2 linked regions of the Tistrella mobilis genome follow. The protein of the gene in region 2 interacts with the protein of the main gene of each other region in a pairwise test. Links are inferred from orthologs where the notes say so. Each region holds a gene or a part of one and is shown on either strand. Other genes may lie near its edges. The genes, in order: eno and rpe.

The links.
Region 1: the proteins of rpe (region 2) and eno interact in binary tests that used the Escherichia coli proteins (3 or more experiments, as listed by UniProt). The link is inferred for Tistrella mobilis from one-to-one orthologs.

The regions. Positions count from the first base shown.
Region 1 is NZ_CP121017.1:2,368,257-2,378,425, forward strand. The notes cover bases 7,234-10,169. They hold eno (phosphopyruvate hydratase), read right to left. Parts: upstream 9,379-10,169; coding sequence 8,089-9,378; downstream 7,234-8,088. Other genes in these bases: P7L68_RS16560 (FkbM family methyltransferase), read right to left, coding at 7,234-7,258; P7L68_RS16565 (PAS domain-containing protein), read left to right, coding at 7,257-7,775; kdsA (3-deoxy-8-phosphooctulonate synthase), read right to left, coding at 9,509-10,169. In the rest of the region: P7L68_RS16525 (urease accessory protein UreD), read left to right, coding at 1-774; P7L68_RS16530 (urease subunit gamma), read left to right, coding at 842-1,144; P7L68_RS16535 (urease subunit beta), read left to right, coding at 1,218-1,553; P7L68_RS16540 (urease subunit alpha), read left to right, coding at 1,558-3,267; P7L68_RS16545 (hypothetical protein), read left to right, coding at 3,379-4,221; P7L68_RS16550 (urease accessory protein UreF), read left to right, coding at 4,229-4,984; urease accessory protein UreG, read left to right, coding at 4,981-5,697; more of P7L68_RS16560, read right to left, coding at 6,272-7,233. UniProt on the Escherichia coli protein: Catalyzes the reversible conversion of 2-phosphoglycerate (2-PG) into phosphoenolpyruvate (PEP). It is essential for the degradation of carbohydrates via glycolysis.
Region 2 is NZ_CP121017.1:4,422,304-4,432,468, forward strand. What follows is about bases 3,774-6,705. They hold rpe (ribulose-phosphate 3-epimerase), read right to left. Parts: upstream 5,637-6,705; coding sequence 4,911-5,636; downstream 3,774-4,910. Other genes in these bases: P7L68_RS25510 (heparinase II/III family protein), read right to left, coding at 3,774-4,841; P7L68_RS25520 (RsmB/NOP family class I SAM-dependent RNA methyltransferase), read right to left, coding at 5,688-6,705. Outside these bases: Fe-S cluster assembly ATPase SufC, read right to left, coding at 1-516; Fe-S cluster assembly protein SufB, read right to left, coding at 609-2,054; P7L68_RS25505 (SUF system Fe-S cluster assembly regulator), read right to left, coding at 2,183-2,620; more of P7L68_RS25510, read right to left, coding at 2,772-3,773; more of P7L68_RS25520, read right to left, coding at 6,706-7,241; zinc metalloprotease HtpX, read right to left, coding at 7,249-8,166; P7L68_RS25530 (DUF1674 domain-containing protein), read left to right, coding at 8,323-8,502; P7L68_RS25535 (hypothetical protein), read left to right, coding at 8,662-9,048; acs (acetate--CoA ligase), read right to left, coding at 9,120-10,165. UniProt on the Escherichia coli protein: Catalyzes the reversible epimerization of D-ribulose 5-phosphate to D-xylulose 5-phosphate.

The sequences.
Region 1 (10,169 bases), 2.1 Mb from region 2 along the record:
ACCAGCACCTCCGGCGGCATCGTCGGCGGCGACCGGCTGGGCCTCGACGTGACGGTCCAGGACGGCGCCCGGCTGCTGCTGATGCCGCAGGCGGCAGAGCGGGTCTATCGCACCACCGGCCCGGTCTCGACCATCGACAACCTGTTCCGGATCGGCAGCGGCGCCAGCTTCGAGTGGCTGCCGCAGGAAACGATCATCTACGATCAGGCGCGTTTCGAGCGCCGCACCCGGCTGGTGCTTGCCGATCACACCTCTCATGCGCTGTTCGGCGAGATGCTCGTGCTGGGGCGGACTGCCCATGGCGAGAGCGTCATGCGTGCCCGATTGCGCGATGCCTGGGCAGTCGAGCGTGCAGGAAGGCTTCTGCTCGCCGATGCCTTCGATATTGCCGAGGAGGATTTCGCTGCGGCCCTCACCAGCCCGTCGGCGCTGGGCGGCATGACCGCAATCGCAGGATTCTGCGGGATCGGCAGTTCCGACGAAGCCGCACGCCAGGCGCTCCGCGACCGGCTGCGGCAGGAGCTGGAGGCAGCCGAAGGTCCGGAACCGGCTTTCGGCACGAAACATGCATCGAATTCGGCAGGGTCTGTTGCGGATCCGGATGCTCTGACCCGCCCCGTGGTGGGGATCGGTCTGGTCGACGGGTGTCTGGTGGTGCGGATGGCGGGGAGAGATGCCGCCCGTCTGAAACGGGTCTTCGATCGGCTGTGGGTGGTGGCGCGATCGGAACTTCTTCATCATCCACCGCGTTTACCGCGCATCCGCCGCGGCTGAACCGAAACCCGCCCGTCAGAGGCGACAGGTTGAACGATACAGGGAATGGCCAGGGAGCGTCCGCCGCATGCATCTGAGCCCTCGGGAAACGGAAAAACTGCTGATCGCCATGGCGGCAGAGGTGGCGCGTAAGCGCCGTGCCCGCGGCGTGAAGCTCAACTATCCGGAAGCAATTGCGCTGATCACCGATTTCGTGGTCGAAGGCGCCCGCGACGGCCGCAGCGTCGCTGATCTGATGGCGGCCGGCGGCCGGGTACTCACCCGCGACGAGGTGATGCCCGGCATTCCCGAGATGATCGAGCAGATCCAGGTCGAAGCGACCTTCCCCGACGGGACCAAGCTGGTCACCGTCCACAACCCGATCCGCTGAGGGCATCAGGATGACCGAGACCACCCTGCCCCTCTCTTCCGCGGACGCGCCGTTTTCGCCCGATGCCGAGGGTCTGGCCCCCGGTGCGATCATCCCTGCCGCCGGTGTGATCACCCTCAATGCCGGCCGCCCGACCGTAGAGATCGAGGTTGCCAATACCGGTGACCGGCCGGTGCAGGTCGGGTCGCACTATCATTTCTACGAGACCAATACCGGCCTCGTTTTCGATCGTGCCGCAGCCTGGGGCATGCGGCTCGACGTTCCCGCCGGCTCGGCAGTCCGCTTCGAGCCCGGTCAGACCCGCAGCGTGCGCCTGGTCGCCTATCAGGGTGACCGCGTGGTGCATGGTTTCGACGGCAAGGTGTCGGGCGCGCTTGGCGCCGCAGCGCCCAAGGGCGGGGAGGGCTGAACACATGGCCTACGAGATCGATCGCGTTTCTTATGCCGCCACCTACGGTCCGACCGTGGGCGACCGGGTGCGCCTGGCCGACACCGAACTGGTGATCGAGGTCGAGGAAGACCGGACAATCTATGGCGAGGAGGTCAAGTTCGGCGGCGGCAAGGTGATCCGCGACGGTATGGGCCAGTCGCAGCGCACCCGTGCCGATGGTGCCGCCGACACCGTCATCACCAATGCCCTGATTCTCGACCATACCGGTATCATCAAGGCGGATGTCGCCCTGCGCAGCGGCCGGATTGCCGCGATCGGCAAGGCGGGCAATCCCGACATCCAGCCCGGCGTCGACATCGTCATCGGCCCCGGCACCGAGATCATCGCCGGCGAGGGACGAATCCTGACAGCCGGCGGCATCGACGCGCATATCCACTTCATCGCACCCCAGCAGGCGATCGACGCAATCGCAAGCGGTGTGACAACCATGATCGGCGGCGGCACCGGCCCTGCAGAGGGCACCTTCGCGACCACGGTCACGCCCGGCCCCTGGCACATGATGCGCATGATCCAGGCAGCCGCAGACCTGCCGGTCAATGTCGGTTTCCTCGGCAAGGGCAATGCCAGCCGGCCGGAAAGCCTGATGGAGCAGATCGAAGGTGGCGCCTGCGGCCTGAAGCTGCACGAAGACTGGGGCACCACGCCCAAGGCGATCGACACCTGCCTGACCGTCGCCGACCTGATGGACGTGCAGGTGGCCATCCACACAGACACGCTCAACGAGAGTGGCTTCGTGGAACGGACCATCGCCGCCTTCGCCGGCCGCACCATCCACGCCTATCACACCGAAGGCGCCGGCGGCGGCCACGCGCCCGACATCATGAAGGTGGCAGGGCTCGCCAATGTGCTGCCCTCCTCCACCAACCCCACCCGACCCTATACGGTGAACACCATCGACGAGCATCTCGACATGCTGATGGTGTGCCATCACCTCGACCCCTCGATCCCGGAAGATGTCGCCTTCGCCGAAAGCCGCATCCGTCGCGAGACCATCGCGGCGGAGGACATTCTCCATGACCTGGGAGCCATCTCGATGATCTCGTCGGACAGCCAGGCCATGGGCCGGGTGGGCGAGGTGATCATCCGGACCTGGCAGACTGCCGACAAGATGCGCCGCCAGCGCGGCAGGCTGTCAGGCGAGACCGGTGACAACGACAATCTCCGCGCCCGTCGCTATGTCGCCAAATACACGATCAATCCGGCCCGCGCGCACGGGATCGATGCCGAGGTCGGATCGGTCGAGGTCGGCAAGCTGGCCGATCTGGTACTCTGGAAGCCGATGTTCTTCGGCGTGAAGCCGGACATCGTGCTCAAATCCGGCAGCATCGCCTATGCGGCGATGGGCGATCCCAACGCCTCGATCCCGACGCCGCAGCCGGTGATATACCGGCCGATGTTCGGGGCGATGGGCACTGCGCGCACGGCATCCTGCCTGACCTTCGTCTCTGGTGCCGCCCTCGCCTCAGGCCGTCTCGGCGCGATTGCAGGTGGCCGGCAGCTCTCGGCCGTGCGTGGCACCCGGACGGTCACCAAGGCGCAGATGGCGCTCAACGACGCCTGCCCGGTGATCGAAATCGACCCCGAAACCTACGAAGTCCGCGCCGATGGCGAGGTCCTGGTTTGCGAGCCGGCAGAGGTGCTGCCGCTGGCCCAGCGCTACTTCCTCTTCTGACACAGAATTTACAGGGAGATACACCGAAAGATCACCGATCAAACCCCCCGTCCCGATGCACGATCCGCATGCGACAGCCGCATCGCGTCGCCACGCAGGAGACCGGTTCCCATGAAGATGACCCAGCTTTCCGCCACTGCCGCCGCCGTCGAGAAGATCACGCCCCTGATTCCGGAGGTCCCTCAGTCGGTCATGCCCAGGGCCGTGCAGGTGGTGACCGCCGCTTTGCCGGTTCTGGGATCCGATGCCGCCTGGGGCACCATCACCCTGCCGCATGCCGACCGTCATCGCCGGCGGATCCGGCTTGCCACCGATGACGGCCGCGCTTTCCTTCTGGATCTGCGCGAGGCCGTAAGGTTGGCGGATGGCGACCGGCTGATGCTGGATCAGGGCGGCCATGTCGTGGTCCGGGCTGCGCCAGAGGCGGTGATCGAGGCCGAAACGGCGGACCGTCGAGATCTCGTCCGCATCGCCTGGCACCTGGGCAACCGGCATGTTCCGCTTGCTGTGACCACCCACGTCGTAACGCCGCGACTGCTCATCTCCCGGGACCTGGTCGCACGCGATCTGCTCGGCCGCCTGGGCGCACATCTGACGGAAACGGTAGCACCCTTTGATCCCGAACCAATACTGGGCGCCGCCGGGATGGCCGCGGGTGAAGATCCCGGCCACAGCCATGATCACGGGCATGGGCATCACGACCACGGCCATGCCACGAAGGTGACCACAGCCGTCGATCTGGTTGGCGGCACAGGTGCCGACACGGCCCGCGCCGCCTGGCAGATCGGCAACCGCCATCGGCCGGCGCAGGTGGTCGACGGCTGGCGGATCCGCACGGCGGATGAGCCGCTGGTCCGCCGTATCGCCGCCGCCCTGGGTTTGCGGATCCTGCCCGCCGCGGACACCTTCGAGCCTGAACCCGGTGCCTATGCCGATCACGCCCATCACCACTGATCCTGCCATGACCACCGAAGGACAGGTTCTGCTGTATGGCTGGCCGGGTGGCCCGGAGGCCCCCTTAGTGGCGGCAGGCCCACGGGCTCTGCACCGGCTGCTTGCCTGGACCAGCCCCAGCTTCCCCATCGGGGCCTTCAGCTACAGCCATGGGCTGGAACAGGCGATCGAGGATGGCACAGTCGGCACGGCAGAGACCCTGGCCGGCTGGATCGGTGGCGTCCTGCGTTTCGGGGCCGGGCGGACCGATGCCGGCTTCGCCGTGCGTGCAGCCCGCCAGGCACAGGCGGGTGACATGGCCGGGCTCGTCGAGACCGCGATCGTCTCCTCAGCCCTGACGCCTGCCGGCGAGCGGGCATTGGAAGCGCGACAGCAGGGTCGGTCATTTCTGGAAGCCGTGGCGCGTGGCTGGGCGCTGAACGAAGCCGCGGACTTGGCGGCACGGCTCGACGCCGCAGAAGTACCGGCCACCCTGCCGATCGCCGCGGGCGCCTGCGGCGGATGGGCAGGTCTGCCCGAAGACATGCTGATCGAAGCCTTCGTTCACGCTTTCGCCGCCAATCTCGTCTCCGCCGGGGTCCGGCTGGTGCCACTGGGACAGACCGATGGCCAGCGGGTGCTGGCAGCGCTGGGTCCCGTGATCGGTGCGGTGGCCGCTGCGGCCCGCGCCGGCCCCGAGGCCGCTCCGGGTGGGGCTGCGATCCTCGCCGACATTGCCGCTCTCAGACACGAAACCCTTTATTCCAGGCTGTTCCGCTCATGACGACGCTCGCCCCCGCGCCCATCCCGCTCACCCCTCAGGGCAGCTCCCGGCCGTTGCGCATCGGCGTCGGTGGCCCCGTCGGCTCCGGCAAGACCGCCCTTCTCGAAGTGCTCTGCCGCAGGCTGCGCGACAGCTATCGGATCGCGGCGATCACCAACGACATCTACACCCAGGAGGACGCGCAGATCCTGACCCGGGCCGGCGCCCTGGCGCCGGAGCGGATCATGGGGGTGGAAACGGGCGGATGCCCGCATACCGCCATCCGGGAAGATGCCTCGATCAACCTCGCGGCCGTGGCCGAGATGAGCATACGCTTTCCCGATCTCGAACTCATCTTCGTTGAAAGCGGCGGCGACAATCTGTCGGCCACTTTCTCGCCCGAACTTGCCGACATCACGATCTATGTGATCGACGTGGCGGCAGGCGAGAAGATCCCGCGCAAGGGCGGCCCCGGCATCACCCGCTCGGATCTGCTGGTGATCAACAAGGTCGATCTGGCCCCCCTGGTCGGCGCCGATCTCGGGATCATGGAGCGGGATGCCGCCCGCATGCGCGGCCGCCGCCCCTTCCTGTTCACCAACATGAAGAGTGGCGCCGGAGTCGACGCCCTGATCGCCCGCCTGCTGGACCTGGGCGGGCTGGATGATCGTCTCGGCGTGTCGTCCGCGGCGCCGCTGGATGTCGCAGCGGCCAGAGCCGAGGCCGCTGCCTGATACGGATCAGAACCGGACGACGCCACCACGGCCGGGCACCGGGACGTGGTCGTTCGGCTGGAGCGTCGTGCGCGGCCCCATTGCGGCCTGGGTCGACCAGACCCCTCGCAGATAGACGAGAAGCGCCGTCACCGTGGCGAGTTCACCCGGTGTGAAGACAGCCTGTCGCTACCCGTTTCGCCGTGGCTGCTCTGTGTGGCGCTCTATCTGGCCAAGCTGGTCACGATGGTCGTCTTCAGGCAGCAGGTCAGCGCCCGAGTACTCGACCACGAGTCGCAGCGACGGAGGGCGGACTGGATCTCACCGCAACCGGGCTACAGGCGCCGGTTGCGGGTCTTGTGTTCGCCGATGCCGTCAAGGCACGCACCACGCCTGGGGAGCAGGGAGCAGGGAGTAGGCCAGTGTGATGGGTTTGCGGCAGCTGGGTACACCACCCTCGGGCCCGCATGCTGCTATCCCCAGCGACAGCACCACGATACGGGCTGTCTGTGAAGGCTTTGCGCGCGACGGATGTGACGCCCCGCTGCCCTGAGCAGACCTGTTCCATACAGGGAGGGAGCCGGAACCAACGGGATCAGGCGGAGATCACCGGACCGTAAGCCGCCTCCAGCCGGGCCAGGGGCTCCGGCCGTGCGACGAAAATGAAGTTGTTGACATAGACCCTGTCCGGCAGCCGGCGGGTTCCTTCTGCATTCAGGGCCGAGCAATCCTGAAGCCGGGCGATATCAAAACCCGCCATATCATGCAGACGACCGTCAAGCAGATAGAGGCCGCGATAGCCGATCGGCCCCAGCAATGCCTGAAGCTCCGCCAGGGTGCCCGGGGTATGGCGCTCTTCGGCCTCAATCAGCAGGGTGGGCCGATTCGCCTTCAGAGTCTCGATGGCTCCGCGAAGTGCCGTGCCCTCGAAGCCCTCCACGTCGATCTTGACGAATCCCACGCGTCGACCGCGGCCGATATCTGCCTTGAGATCGTCAAGCCGCCGGACAGCGACGGCAATGTGCAGCATGCCCGGCGTACTGACGCTTCGCACGGCCTCCTCCTTCATTGAGGCGAGGCCGGATCCGGCCTCGGGCACATGCAACACCGCTTCTCCCTCGGCATCACCGAGCGCCATCGGCATGAGCACCAGCCGCCCCTCGCGAAAATCCCGGGCGAAGCGGGCTTTCAGCACCTTGCTCATGGTCGGATTCGGCTCGAAGGCCACGACGCGTCCGGCGGTCTGCAGCATGGGCGCCGTATAGGCGCCGTAATTGGCGCCGATGTCATAGGCATCGGCATCCGCCTCGGCCAGAATCGGCACCAGCTCCAGTTCCTTCTCGCCGTAATCCGGGGCCATACGGTCGCGGAAGTCTATCAACCGGGCATAGAGCCGGGGCATCCGTCGTTCGATGATGGTTTTCAGGCCGGCCACGGCAGAGAATCCCTTGATCGTATGAGCGATAACGACGAACTCCCTAATCATAACACGGTTGTCGGCAGGGAGGATGTCTATCGATGCCGCAGTGCGACAGCATGGGATACTTGCCCCGGGGCCCGGGCCAGCCGATGATCGGATCATGACCCAGAGATCCGCAGATACCAGCTTCGATGGCCGAGGCCCCCACGCCCCAGATCCACGGATCCAGGCGCTGATCGCCTATTGGCGATCACGGCGCATGGGACGCCCGATACCGCTCAGACGGGATTTCGATCTGCTGGTCGATATGCCAAGGGTTCTCCCCAGCCTTCTGATCATCGAGCGCATGGCCGATGGCGCCTTCCTGCACCGCTATGTCGGCAGCGTCATCGTCGCCCTGGCCAAACGCGATGCCACCGGCCATCTCGTCGACGGTATCTGGTACGGCCATCGCTGCGCCGACATCCTGCGCGCCTATGATCGTGCGATTGATGAGGGCACCCTCATCTGGGGCGTCGATCGCGCAACCTGGCCGGATGGAGAGTGGCGCATGGCAGAGTGGCTGATCATGCCGCTTGCCCGCGTGGATGGCACGCCGGCCTGGATCGCCACCTATACCGTCGTGCTTGACGGGCCGGTGACGTCATATCGGCCGCAGGTTCGCATCCTGAGAGACTGATACCGTCGCCGCTGCCACCGGAAATGCTGGACCAGGATCGAGCCGATGATGCCACCGGTGTCACCTTCTTCGGTCGTCAGATGACGGCGCGGGGCCGGGCCGGCCTCTTCGCTGGCAGCATCGGCGCCGGCATCGCCGGCCAGGATGCCGCTGACATCGGGCGAGCTGCCACTTCTCGTGCTTCTGCTGCCGCCCGGCGGCATGGTTGCGCTGGCACTTACCCCCTGCCGGGCCCCGGCCTGCGCCCGAAGACGGCGAAGGCCCGTCCGGATCACTCCGAACGGGCCTCCAGACAGGTCCTGATCGCCGACGATCAGCGGCGCGCGAGGGCCTTCAGCGCCCCGCGACCGGCGTAATAGCCGGTGTCACCCAGGATTTCCTCGATACGGATAAGCTGGTTGTACTTCGCCAGACGATCCGAGCGCGACAGCGAGCCGGTCTTGATCTGGCCGCAATTGGTGGCAACCGCCAGATCGGCGATGGTGGTGTCCTCGGTCTCGCCCGAGCGATGCGACATCACCGCCGTGTAGCCGGCACGATGGGCCATATCGACCGCACGCAGCGTCTCGGTCAGGGTACCGATCTGGTTGACCTTGATCAGGATCGAGTTCGCAAGGCCCTTCTCGATGCCCTCGGCCAGGATCTGCGGGTTGGTCACGAACAGGTCGTCGCCGACCAGCTGGACCTTGCCGCCGATGGCCCGGGTCAGTGCTGCCCAGCCGTCCCAATCCTGCTCGGCCATGCCGTCCTCGATCGACACGATCGGGTAGCGCGCGACCAGATCCTCGTAGAAACGGACCATGTCGTCGGCGCCGAGCACCCGGCCTTCGCCGTCGAGATGATACTTGCCGTCCTTGAAGAATTCGGACGAGGCCGCGTCGAGCGCCAGCACCACATCCTCACCCGGAGTGTAGCCGGCAGACTCGATCGCCTTCATGATGAAGTCGATGGCCTCGGCATTGCTGCCAAGATTGGGGGCGAAGCCGCCCTCGTCGCCGACATTGGTGTTGTGGCCGGCCGCCGACAGCTGCTTCTTCAGGTGGTGGAACACTTCGGCGCCCGTACGGATGGCATCGGCGATGCTGTCCGCGGCCACCGGCATGATCATGAATTCCTGGATGTCGATCGGGTTGTCGGCATGGGCACCGCCGTTGATGATGTTCATCATCGGGACCGGCAGAGTATGCGCCATGACGCCACCGACATAGCGGAAGAGCGGCCAGCCGGCCTCTTCCGCCGCGGCCCGGGCAACGGCCAGGCTGACGCCCAGGATCGCGTTGGCGCCCAGGCGCGACTTGTTCTCGGTGCCGTCCAGCTCGATCAGCGCCTGATCGATACCGATCTGGTCCTCGCCGTCATAGCCGATCAGTTCGTCCGAAATCTCGCCCATCACGGCTTCGACGGCCTGCTCGACGCCCTTGCCCAGATAACGGGCCGTGTCGCCGTCGCGCTTCTCGACCGCTTCGCGGCTGCCGGTGGAGGCGCCGCTCGGCACGGCGGCACGGCCGATCGCACCGCTTTCCAGCTCGACATCGACCTCGACGGTCGGGTTGCCGCGGCTGTCGAGGATCTCGCGGGCACGAATATCGACGATGGCAGTCATGGGATGTCTCGCTCTCCGTTCAGGGCAAGGGGCCGGGGCAGACTGTCGAGGACAGCAGGCTGTCGACAGAAGGTAGGCAGGACGAGAATGAACGCCGCCCGTGACGATCAGGTGTCGGGGCGGCAAAAGATCAGACGGCCAGCGGACGGGCCTTGGCGGCCGCATCGAAAACCATCCAGTCGGCGACCATATCGGGCAGCGCCTTCAGAGGTACCATGTTCGGGCCGTCGCTCGGCGCCTTGTCGGGGTCGGGATGGGTCTCGGCGAAAATCGCCGCCACGCCGACCGCCGCCGCCGCACGCGCCAGCACGGGCACGAATTCCCGCTGCCCGCCGCTGCGCCCGCCCAGGCCGCCCGGCTGCTGGACCGAATGGGTGGCATCGAACACCACCGGGCAGCCGGTGCGGGCCATGATCGGCAGGCCGCGATAATCGGTCACCAGGGTGTTGTAGCCGAAGCTGACCCCGCGCTCGGTCAGCATCACATTGGGATTGCCGGCGGCATCCAGCTTGGCGACCACATTGGTCATGTCCCAGGGCGCCAGGAACTGGCCCTTCTTGACATTGACCACCCGGCCGGTCTTTGCCGCCGCGACCAGAAGATCGGTCTGGCGGCACAGGAAGGCCGGGATCTGCAGCACATCCACCGCCTCGGCGGCGATGGCACACTGTTCGGGCAGATGCACGTCGGTGAGCACCGGCAGGCCGGTTGTCTCGCGGATCTCGGCGAAGATCGGCAGCGCGTCTTCAAGGCCGAGGCCGCGCTCGGCACTGGCCGAGGTGCGGTTGGCC
Region 2 (10,165 bases):
GGTCTCGTCCAGGATGCAGAGCTTCGGCTCCAGCACCGCCATCTGGAAGATCTCGTTGCGCTTCTTTTCTCCGCCCGAGAAACCGGCATTGACCGGGCGTTTCAGCAGGCTCTCGTCCAGATGCACGATCTTCAGCTTCTGGCGAACCAGCTTCAGGAACTGCACGCCATCCAGTTCGGGCAGACCCTCATGCTTACGTCGGGCGTTGAGCGCTGCCTTCAGCAGATAGGTGTTGTTCACGCCCGGGATCTCGACCGGGTACTGGAACGCCAGAAACACGCCCGACCGCGCCCGCTCTTCCGGCGCCATCTCCAGCAGATCCTGCCCCATATAGGTGACCGAGCCCTGCGTGACCTCATAGCCGTCGCGGCCGGCCAGGATGTGGGAGAGCGTGCTCTTGCCGGCGCCGTTCGGCCCCATGATGGCGTGGACCTCGCCGGGCCGCACGTCCAGATTCAGGCCGCGCAGGATCTCCTTGCCGTCGACGCGGGCGTGCAGGTCGCGGATGATGAGCATGTTGGTCCTCGAATGAGATCGTCCGGCGGCCTGAACGGCCGCAATGCGTCAGGCCCGGCAGGATCCCGGGCCGCGGGAAACGGATGGCCGGGTCAGCCGACGCTACCTTCCAGCGTGATGCCGAGCAGTTTCTGGGCCTCGACCGCGAATTCCATCGGCAGCTCCTTCAGGACGTCCTTGCAGAAGCCGTTGATGATCATCGACACGGCATCCTCGGCCGACAGCCCGCGCTGCATCAGATAGAACAGCTGGTCGTCGCTGATTTTCGAGGTCGTCGCCTCATGCTCGACCTGCGCCGTGGGGTTGCGGCTCTCGATATAGGGGAAGGTGTGTGCCCCGCAATCCGGCCCCAGCAGCAGACTGTCGCACTGGGTGTAGTTGCGGGCGCCCTCCGCACCCTTCTGCATCCGCACCAGGCCGCGATAGGTGTTCTGGCCGCGCCCGGCCGAAATGCCCTTGGAGATGATCGTGCTACGGGTGTTGCGCCCGATATGGATCATCTTGGTGCCGGTATCGGCCTGCTGCGCATTGTTGGCGACCGCGACCGAATAGAACTCCCCGATCGAGTTGTCGCCCTGCAGGATGACGCTGGGATACTTCCAGGTGATCGCCGAGCCGGTCTCGACCTGGGTCCAGGAAATCTTGGAATTGGCCCCGCGGCAGGCGCCACGTTTGGTGACGTAGTTCAGAATGCCACCCTTGCCATCCTTGTCGCCCGGATACCAGTTCTGGACGGTTGAGTATTTGATCTCGGCATCCTTCATGGCCACCAGTTCGACCACCGCGGCATGCAGCTGGTTCTCGTCGCGCATGGGCGCCGTGCAGCCTTCCAGATAGCTGACATACGCGCCTTCTTCAGCAATGATCAGCGTCCGTTCGAACTGGCCGCTGCCGGCGGCATTGATGCGGAAATAGGTCGACAGCTCCATCGGGCAGCGCACGCCCTTCGGCACATAGACGAAGGTGCCGTCCGAGAACACGGCCGAATTGAGCGCGGCATAGAAGTTGTCACCGACAGGGACCACCGATCCCACATACTTCTTGACCAGCTCCGGGTACTCGCGCACCGCTTCTGAAAACGAGCAGAAGATGATGCCGAGTTCCTTGAGCTTACCCTTGTAGGTGGTGGCGACCGAAACGCTGTCGAGCACCGCATCGACGGCGACGCCGGCCAGCATCTCCTGCTCCTTGAGCGGGATGCCGAGACGCTCGTAGATCTTCAGCAGTTCGGGATCGATTTCCTCCAGGCTCTTCGGCGCGTCGGCCTTGGGCTTGGGGGCGGAGTAGTAGATGATTGACTGGAAATCGACCTTGGGCTTCTTGAGGAAGGCCCAGTCGGGCTCCTCCATCGCCTGCCAGGTCCGGAAGGCCTTGAGCCGCCACTCCAGCATGAAGTCGGGCTCTTCCTTCTTTGCAGAGATCACGCGGATGACGTCCTCGTCGAGCCCCGGCGGCACGTTGTCCGCGTCGATGTCGACATGGAAGCCTTCCGTGTACTCGCGGGCGACAAGCGCCTCGACTGCGTTCTTGCTCGTCATCACTCGTCCTCCGCGCGCCCGTTCTTGAAAGAACGGCCCGTCCATCGGGCCGGCGGGCGTCGCCTCTTGATCTCGTCGTCACCGGCCCGGACACGAACTCCGCGTCAGCCGGAAGTTTCCGGTCCGGCTCAGCCCGCCTGCGCCGCGGGGAAGGGCTGCACAGCCGCATCCGCCGCCATGTCGGCAAGGCTGATCCCTTCCAGTGCGCGGCTGATCGCCCGGTTGATCCGGATCCAGTTACCGCGGGTCTGACACACGCTTTCCTGCCGGCAGGTGCCGGGATGTTCGATGCATTCCATGATCGCGACCGGGCCTTCCAGGCTCTCGACGATGTCGACCACCCGGATCTCGGCCGCCGGACGCGCCAGGCGATACCCCCCGTGAGCCCCGCGATGGGAAATCAGCAGCCCGTCACGGGCCAGCGTCTTGGCCAGTTTCGCGACGGTCGGCGCGGGGATGGCCAGCTCTTCGGCAAGCTCCGTCACCCGATGAACACGATCAGGCGCGTTGGCGATATGGGTCAGAACCACGATCCCATAATCGGTAAGCTTGGCGATTTTCAGCATCGGATGGTCGGTCCCGGGTCGGATGGGCCGGTTGATGGCGAGAGCCACGAAGGGCCCCTCGCCAATCAGGACTGTTCAGGTCCTATATCGGTCATCAGCGCCTGGAAGGCAAGACCCTACTTTATCAAAAACGCAAGGCGCGGTGCGGCTTTCACGCATTCGCAGGCGGGTCCCCGATGCCGTCGCGTTCCGCCCCTTGCGTCCGGGGCGGCGTCTCTGCCATGGCCGGCGCGCCACGTCGGGCATCATCGATCCGCGCGGGCCGGGCATCGAAACCGCCCTGCTGCCGCACGTCTCCGTCACCCCTGGGCTGAACCTGCTGGAATGCCCAGCGTATCCGGGTCTCGGGCCCCTCGGCAACGCCGGTCACCACGACCTGCTGCGCCGGACGCACCCGACCTTCACGCCCCATGTGGACGCTCTCTTCGATCGCGATGCTCGCGCCATCGGCGCGGACATACCAGCCGGGGCCGTGGACCGGCCTCACCAGCACGGCCGCCCCCCCCTGAATCGGCGAGGCCTTGACAGCCGGATGCAGATGGAAGCGCAGCGCGAACCGCGCCGCTCCTCCGCCACGCCCTGGCAGGGCGGTGAAGCGGTCCTCGCCGCGCAGATCATCGCCATCCGGCCCCAGATAAAAGCGGCGGGCATGGAGCAGGCCATGGTCACGGAAACCGTAATGGGTGAATTCCAGCCACTGCGCCCCTTCGTCGTCGCGGCGGTCGATGATCACCGGTGGGCCGGCCCTGCGACGACGTTCGCCTGAACCCGCTTCAACCCGCTGCGGCCCCTGGTCTTCGACCGTCACGCCGGAATGAGCCGCCGCCTGGGTGACGGCCTGCATCCAGGGGCCCGGCCTCGCGACATAGGCACCGCAATTGACCACCAGCCGCTCACGGCCGGTCGACATCTCGAACGACGAGAAACCAGAAAAGCCGGCTTGTCCGGCCGTAGCCGGTGCCGGCAGCCCCAGATCGACCAGCACCGTGGTCCGTCGGGCAGCCAGGCGCTCGAACCCGCCGACAGCCCCGTCCAGCCTTTCCATGCCGCGGGCCGGCACATGCCCAAGCACCTGATCGACCCGCGCCGCCGGAATTTCGGGCGTTCCGTTGAACAGGGCAAGCACGCCATCGCGGTGGCGCATCAGCCTGAGCGCCGCGGCCAGCCGGCTGATCAGATCGTCGAAGCCAGCCGGCAGGGCAGCCTCATGGGCCGCGGCAATCGTCTTCAGCTCGACCAGATCAGAGACGAGATCAAGCTGACAGACCGGCGACCGGGAGTGATGCACGCCGTCTGCATGAATCTGCCGTTCCAGCGCCTGCACCAGCAGCTTCGCGATCCGGGCAAGCTTGCGCCGCCCCGCGCCCAGCGCAGCCCGGCCCATCCACAGGCCGCGCAGAGCCTGGATGCGCTCGATCCCGTCCAGGTGGCGCCATTTCACCATCCGCTCCAGGCGGTCGGCATGCTGGCGCAGCGCCGCCATCAGCCGGCGATCATCGGTGCGGGCCGCCTGCAGCCGGTCGTCATCGGCATCGATCAGAAAACTGACATGAAGCGACAGCGCCGCCAGGCGGCGACCGGCGATGCCCGGCGACCAGACATAAGGCTGGAAAGCCGCCCGGTCCGCGGCAATCCATTCAAAAACCAGAGCGCGGGCCAGCGCCCGGGCGCGGGAAGCATGGGGTCCCGCGACGGCCCTCAGATGCCCCAGCCACTGAAAGCCCTGCCAGGCGACCAACCAGGCATCCGACGCCTCGTCCGGCAGCCAGTCCGGTCGCGACAGGGCAGGCGTCGGGGTGGTGAATGCCGGAACGGGCACCTCATCTGTCGACACATCCCCGCCTTCAAGCAGGGCTGCATCTTCAGGGCGGGCGGTGTCGTCGAGGATCGGCTCAGGTGCCGGCGGCTGCGCCGGCACGGGGGTCAGCTCAATGTCCGGTTCGTCGTCCCCCCTGGCGCCCTCCGCCTCGTCCGGACGGAACGGATCCGGTCCCAGCTTGTGGCTGGCCTCCACCACCTGCCCCGCCAGGCGGAAATGCCCCTGGACCATCTCCACACCACGGGCTGGATCGCCCGGGCGTAGCGGTTCCAGCACCCGTTTCAAGCCACCGCGCGCATCCGGCAGCGGCGCCACGAACCACCGATGAGCCAGCGCTCTCAGACGGTCGCCGGCGCCGGGCAGCGGGCTTCCGGGCGGCGGCATGCGCGTGATCGCGGCCATGGGCCTCTGGTCTCTCGATTGCAGGGGAAGGTAAAACGTATCGGCAGATGCAGGTTAAAAGCGACAGAGTCAGCCGCCAGTGCGCCCCCGATCTGCGCCGGTGCGCAGTGCCCGGATATTCAGGGCGTAGGCCTCGGCACCGCCCTTGAAGGCGGCGGAGCCTGCAACCAGCACGTCGGCCCCGGCGGCGGCTACGAGGGCCGCCGTTTCCGGCGTCACACCGCCATCGACCTCAAGATCGATCGCCCGGCCGGTCGCATCGATCTTCGACCGCAGGATGCGGATCTTGTCGAGCTGGGACGGGATGAAGCTCTGGCCGCCGAAACCAGGGTTCACACTCATCACCAGCACCAGATCCAGATCCGGCAGCACGTAATCCAACACCTCTGGCGGGGTGGAGGGATTGAGCGACACGCCCACCTTCACCCCCAGCGACTTCACCAGCTGCACGGTGCGATGCAGATGCGGCCCCGCCTCGGCATGAACCGTTACGATATCGGCCCCGGCCTCGACGAAGGCCGGGATGTAGGGATCGACCGGTGCGATCATCAGATGGACGTCGAAGACCTTCTTCGACCACGGCCGGAGCGCCTTCACCACCATCGGCCCGATGGTCAGGTTCGGCACGTAATGGCCGTCCATGACATCGACATGGATGTAATCTGCCCCCGCCTGATCAATGGCGGCGACCTCATCGCCCAGCCGGGCGAAATCGGCCGACAGGATCGACGGGGCGATCCGGACCGGTGCCGGGCTGGGGGTGGCGGGGCGGCTGCTGGCGGCGGTTGCGGTCATCGGGTGGGAAGCCTCCGACGGGGCCGTCATGACGGCTGGTTACGAGTGGTCTCAGGCGGCGTCGCGGCGTCGCAAGCGAACGGCGAAGAAGCCGTCCATGCCGCCGGCATCGGCAAGCAGGGCGGGCGTAGTGCGCAGTTCGCCGGCGGCGTTGATCGCAACACCCAGCCGGGCGGGCAGTTCATCGGCACCGATGGGCACACGCTCGGCGGCAAGGCCGCGATCGAGCGCCCGGCGGACAAGATCCTCGCCCTCCGACGGTTCCAGCGAACAGGTGGCATAAACAATCAGGCCGCCGGGCTTCACCAGCTTCAGCGCCGCCTCAAGCAGCTTTTCCTGCAGCTCCGCCAGTTCCGCCACCTGATCCGGACGCTTGGACCAGGCAAGGTCAGGACGCCGGCGCAATGTACCGGTGCCGGAGCAGGGTGCGTCCACCAGCACGGCATCGGCTGCCGCCTCGGGCCGCCATTCAAGAAGATCGGCCGTCACGGGCGTGACGTCGGTGAAGCCCAGCCGGGCCATGTTCTCGCCCAGGCGCATCATCCGACGGGCATTGCGATCGACGGCCGTGACATGGGCGCCGGCCGCAGCCAGCTGCGCGGTCTTGCCGCCCGGTGCGGCGCAGAGGTCATAGACCACCTTGCCCTTCACGTCGCCGAGCAGCATGGCCGGCAGGGTGGCTGCCAGATCCTGAACCCACCAGGTGCCTTCATCGTAGCCCTCCAGCCGCTCGACACCACCCTCGGCGCGATCGAGACGGACGGTACGGCCGCCGATGGCACGGCCGCCGAGCTTTTCAGCCCAGGCCGCCGCCTCGCGCGGGTTCTTGACCGAGAGATCGATGGGCGGCTCGCGCAGCAGTACCTCGGCAATGGCGTCGGTGGCCTCTATCCCGTAGGCCGCTTCCCACGAGGCACGCAGCCAGCGGGGCAGGTTCTCGCGCCTGGGGTCGATCTTCGCGGCGGCGGCGATCTGGTCCCCCTCGGCAGCCAGCCGGCGCAGCACCGCATTGACCAGCCCCGACAGGCCGCCCAGCCCACCCGCCTGAGCGAGGCGCACGGCATTATCCACCGCCGCATGATCCGGGGTGGACAGAATCCTGAGATCGGCGAGGCCGAGGCGCAGCACATGCATGGCCTTTTCGGGCGCCGGCCGCTGCATCACCCGGCCGAGCAGCCGGTCGAATTCGCCCTTCCGGCGCAACACGGTCGCGACCAGCATCCGGGCATGGGCCCGGTCGCGCGGCTCAAGACGGTGGAAGCCCGGATGGGTTGCGATCGCATCGTCCAGCGGCCGACCATCATCCAGCACGTCCATCAGCAGTTCCGCGGCAACGGCTCGCGACGGTGTCGGCTCGCGGAAGCTGGCGCGGGCCCGCGGCGCATGGGCGTCGTCGCGGGCCGCACGATAGCGGTCGTTCCGGGGCTTACCACCCTGGATCCTGCCGTCGCGATCCCCCTGATAGGTGCGGTCGCGGCCCTGCGGCGGGCGGCTGCCGCGGGGCCGGTCACCGGCGGCCTGATCATGAACGGGGCGATCGTCGCGAGTGGGGCGGGCGCCGCGATCATTGCGGCGATCGTCCTCGGGGCGGCGGGGCGGGCGCATCCGGCGCTCAGCCCCAGGGGCCGCGGCGCGGGCCGCGGGCGAAGCCCGCCGGCGCGCCGGCGCCGGCCGGGGCAGTGCCGATCGTCATGGCGCGCAGGCGCGCCACCCGGTCAGCGGTGGTCGGATGGGTACGGAACAGGCTGTCAACGGCGTTGGATTTCAATGGGTTCACAATGAAGAGATTGGCCGAAGCCGGGTTGTGTTCGGCGTGGGCATTGACCACGCGGCGAGAGGCGTTCTCAAGACGGGTGAGTGCCGAGGCAAGCCAGTCGGGCCGGCCACAGATCTCGGCACCGATGCGATCGGCCTGATACTCTCGCGAGCGGCTGATCGCCATCTGCACCAGGGCGGCACCGATCGGGGCGAGCATCGAGACAAGCAGCACGCCCACGAAGCCCAACGGGTTGGGGTTGCCATTGTCGTCCCGGGTACCGCCGAAAAAGAAGGCAAAATTGGCGAGCATGCCGATGGCACCCGCGATGACCGAGGTCACCGTCATGATCAGGGTATCGCGGTTGCGAATATGGGCAAGCTCGTGAGCGACCACGCCGGCAACTTCTTCGGGCGAGAGCGCCTGTAGCAGCCCGCGGGTTACAGCCACAGCGCCCTTTTCCGGGGAACGGCCGGTCGCGAAGGCGTTGGGCTGCGCCTCTTCCACAATGTAGAGCTTCGGCATCGGCAGGCCGGCATTGGCGGCAAGGCGCGCCACCATGTCGTGCAGCTCGGGTGCCGCGCGCGGATCCACTTCGCGTGCACCATACATGCGCAGGACCAGCTTGTCCGCGTTCCAATACGCGAAGCCGTTCATTGCGATGGCGATCAGCAGCGCGATCATCATGCCGCTGCCACCGCCGATCAGATAGCCCACGACCATGAACAGCCCGGTCATGACCGCGAGCAGCAATGCCGTTCGGATGTGGTTCATGGGATGTGTCGAGCCCGGATGGAGGACGAGGCCGCAGACGGCTTCCGCATCGGGCGGGGGTGCGCCGCCGGATCGCCTGACATATATGGACAGGCACGGGGGCTTCAAGCGAAACCGCCCGCATCGGTGTCATGCAGTGCAGGAGGATCAGAGGCTATGGCCGAAAAGACGCAGAACGACGCCGGCACCGCGGTGGCCGCGGATACGGCCGTCGCGACGGACACAGCCGTCCCGACGCCGGCACCGGAAAAGCCGGCCGAGATCGGCGGCCCCAAGGGGCTGGATCCCGTGCGCTACGGCGACTGGGAACGCAACGGAAAATGCGTCGACTTCTGAAGACGTTGACAGCCGTTCACCCCCGTTTCGCCCCGCCCTGCGCAGGGTGTTGATCGGCGGCAGGATGTGGTGTGCAAATGCGCGCCCGGCGGAATAGGCCCGCCGGGCCGCCACGCAGCGACGACAGGGTCACACCAATCTGCACAGAAAGGGCCGTCGATGAACGCCCTCGCCGCTTTCCATCTGCGCGCCGCCGCGATTTATGTCGCGCTTGGCATGGTCGCAGGCATCGTAATGGCCGCCGGCCAGCACTTCGAATACGGGCCGGCTCACGGCCATCTCAACCTTCTGGGCTTCGTCTCCGCCGCCATCTACGGGCTGGTGCTGAAGGACCGCCCGGACCTGGCGGCCACCCGCCTGGCAAAACTCCACGCCATTCTGGCCCATCTCGGCCTGGTGGTGATGACCATCGGCCTTACCGTCCTGTTCTCGGGCGATGTCGCAACCGGAGAACCGCTCGCCAAAGCCGGCAGCATCGTCGTATTGCTGGGCGGGCTGGCCTTCATCGCGCTGGTGTTCAAGGCGACCACCCCCCGGACCGCCTGAGACGGCGCGCCGCCAGACGCAAGCGGGCCCGACAGCTTCCTGCCGGGCCCGCTTGCGTCATCAGGCGACGCTCACTTGTTCATGCGGTTGCCGACCAGATCATCGACCACCGTCGGATCGGCCAGCGTCGAGGTATCGCCCAGCCCGTCATGTTCGTTGGCGGCGATCTTGCGCAGGATGCGGCGCATGATCTTGCCCGAACGGGTCTTGGGCAGGCCCGGCGCCCACTGGATCAGATCCGGCGTCGCGATCGGGCCGATCTCGTTGCGCACCCAGGCCACCAGCTCCTTGCGCAGCTCCTCCGACGGCGTCTCGCCGGCGATCAGAGTGACATAAGCATAGATGCCCTGACCCTTCAGTTCGTGCGGGTAGCCGACCACGGCCGCCTCGGCGACCTTGGCATGGGCGACAAGCGCACTCTCGATCTCGGCGGTGCCCATCCGATGGCCCGAAACGTTGATCACGTCGTCGACCCGGCCGGTGATCCAGTAATAGCCGTCCTCGTCACGCCGGCAGCCGTCGCCGGTGAAGTAGAGGCCGGGGAAGGTGCTGAAATAGGTCTGGGCGAAGCGCTCGTGATCGCCATAGACGGTGCGCATCTGCCCGGGCCAGCTATCGGCAATGCAGAGATTGCCCTCGCAGGCGCCGTCCAGCGGCTTGCCTTCATTGTCGACGATCAGAGGCTTCACACCGAACAGCGGCAGGGTGGCTGATCCCGGCTTAAGGTCGGTGGCGCCCGGAAGCGGCGCGATCATCAAACCTCCGGTTTCGGTCTGCCACCAGGTATCGGTGATCGGGCAGCGGCCGTCGCCGACCACCTCGTGATACCACCGCCAGGCCTCGGGGTTGATCGGCTCGCCCACCGAGCCCAGCAGGCGCAGCGACTTGCGCGACGACCGCTTCACCGGTGCCTCGCCCTCGCGCATCAGGGCGCGGATGGCGGTGGGCGCCGTGTAATAGATCGTGACGCCGTACTTGTCGACCACCTCCCAGTGGCGGCCGGCATCGGGCCAAGTGGGCACGCCCTCGAACATCAAGGTGGTGGCGCCGTTCGCAAGCGGCCCGTAGAGGATGTAGGAATGCCCGGTCACCCAGCCCACATCGGCCGTGCACCAGT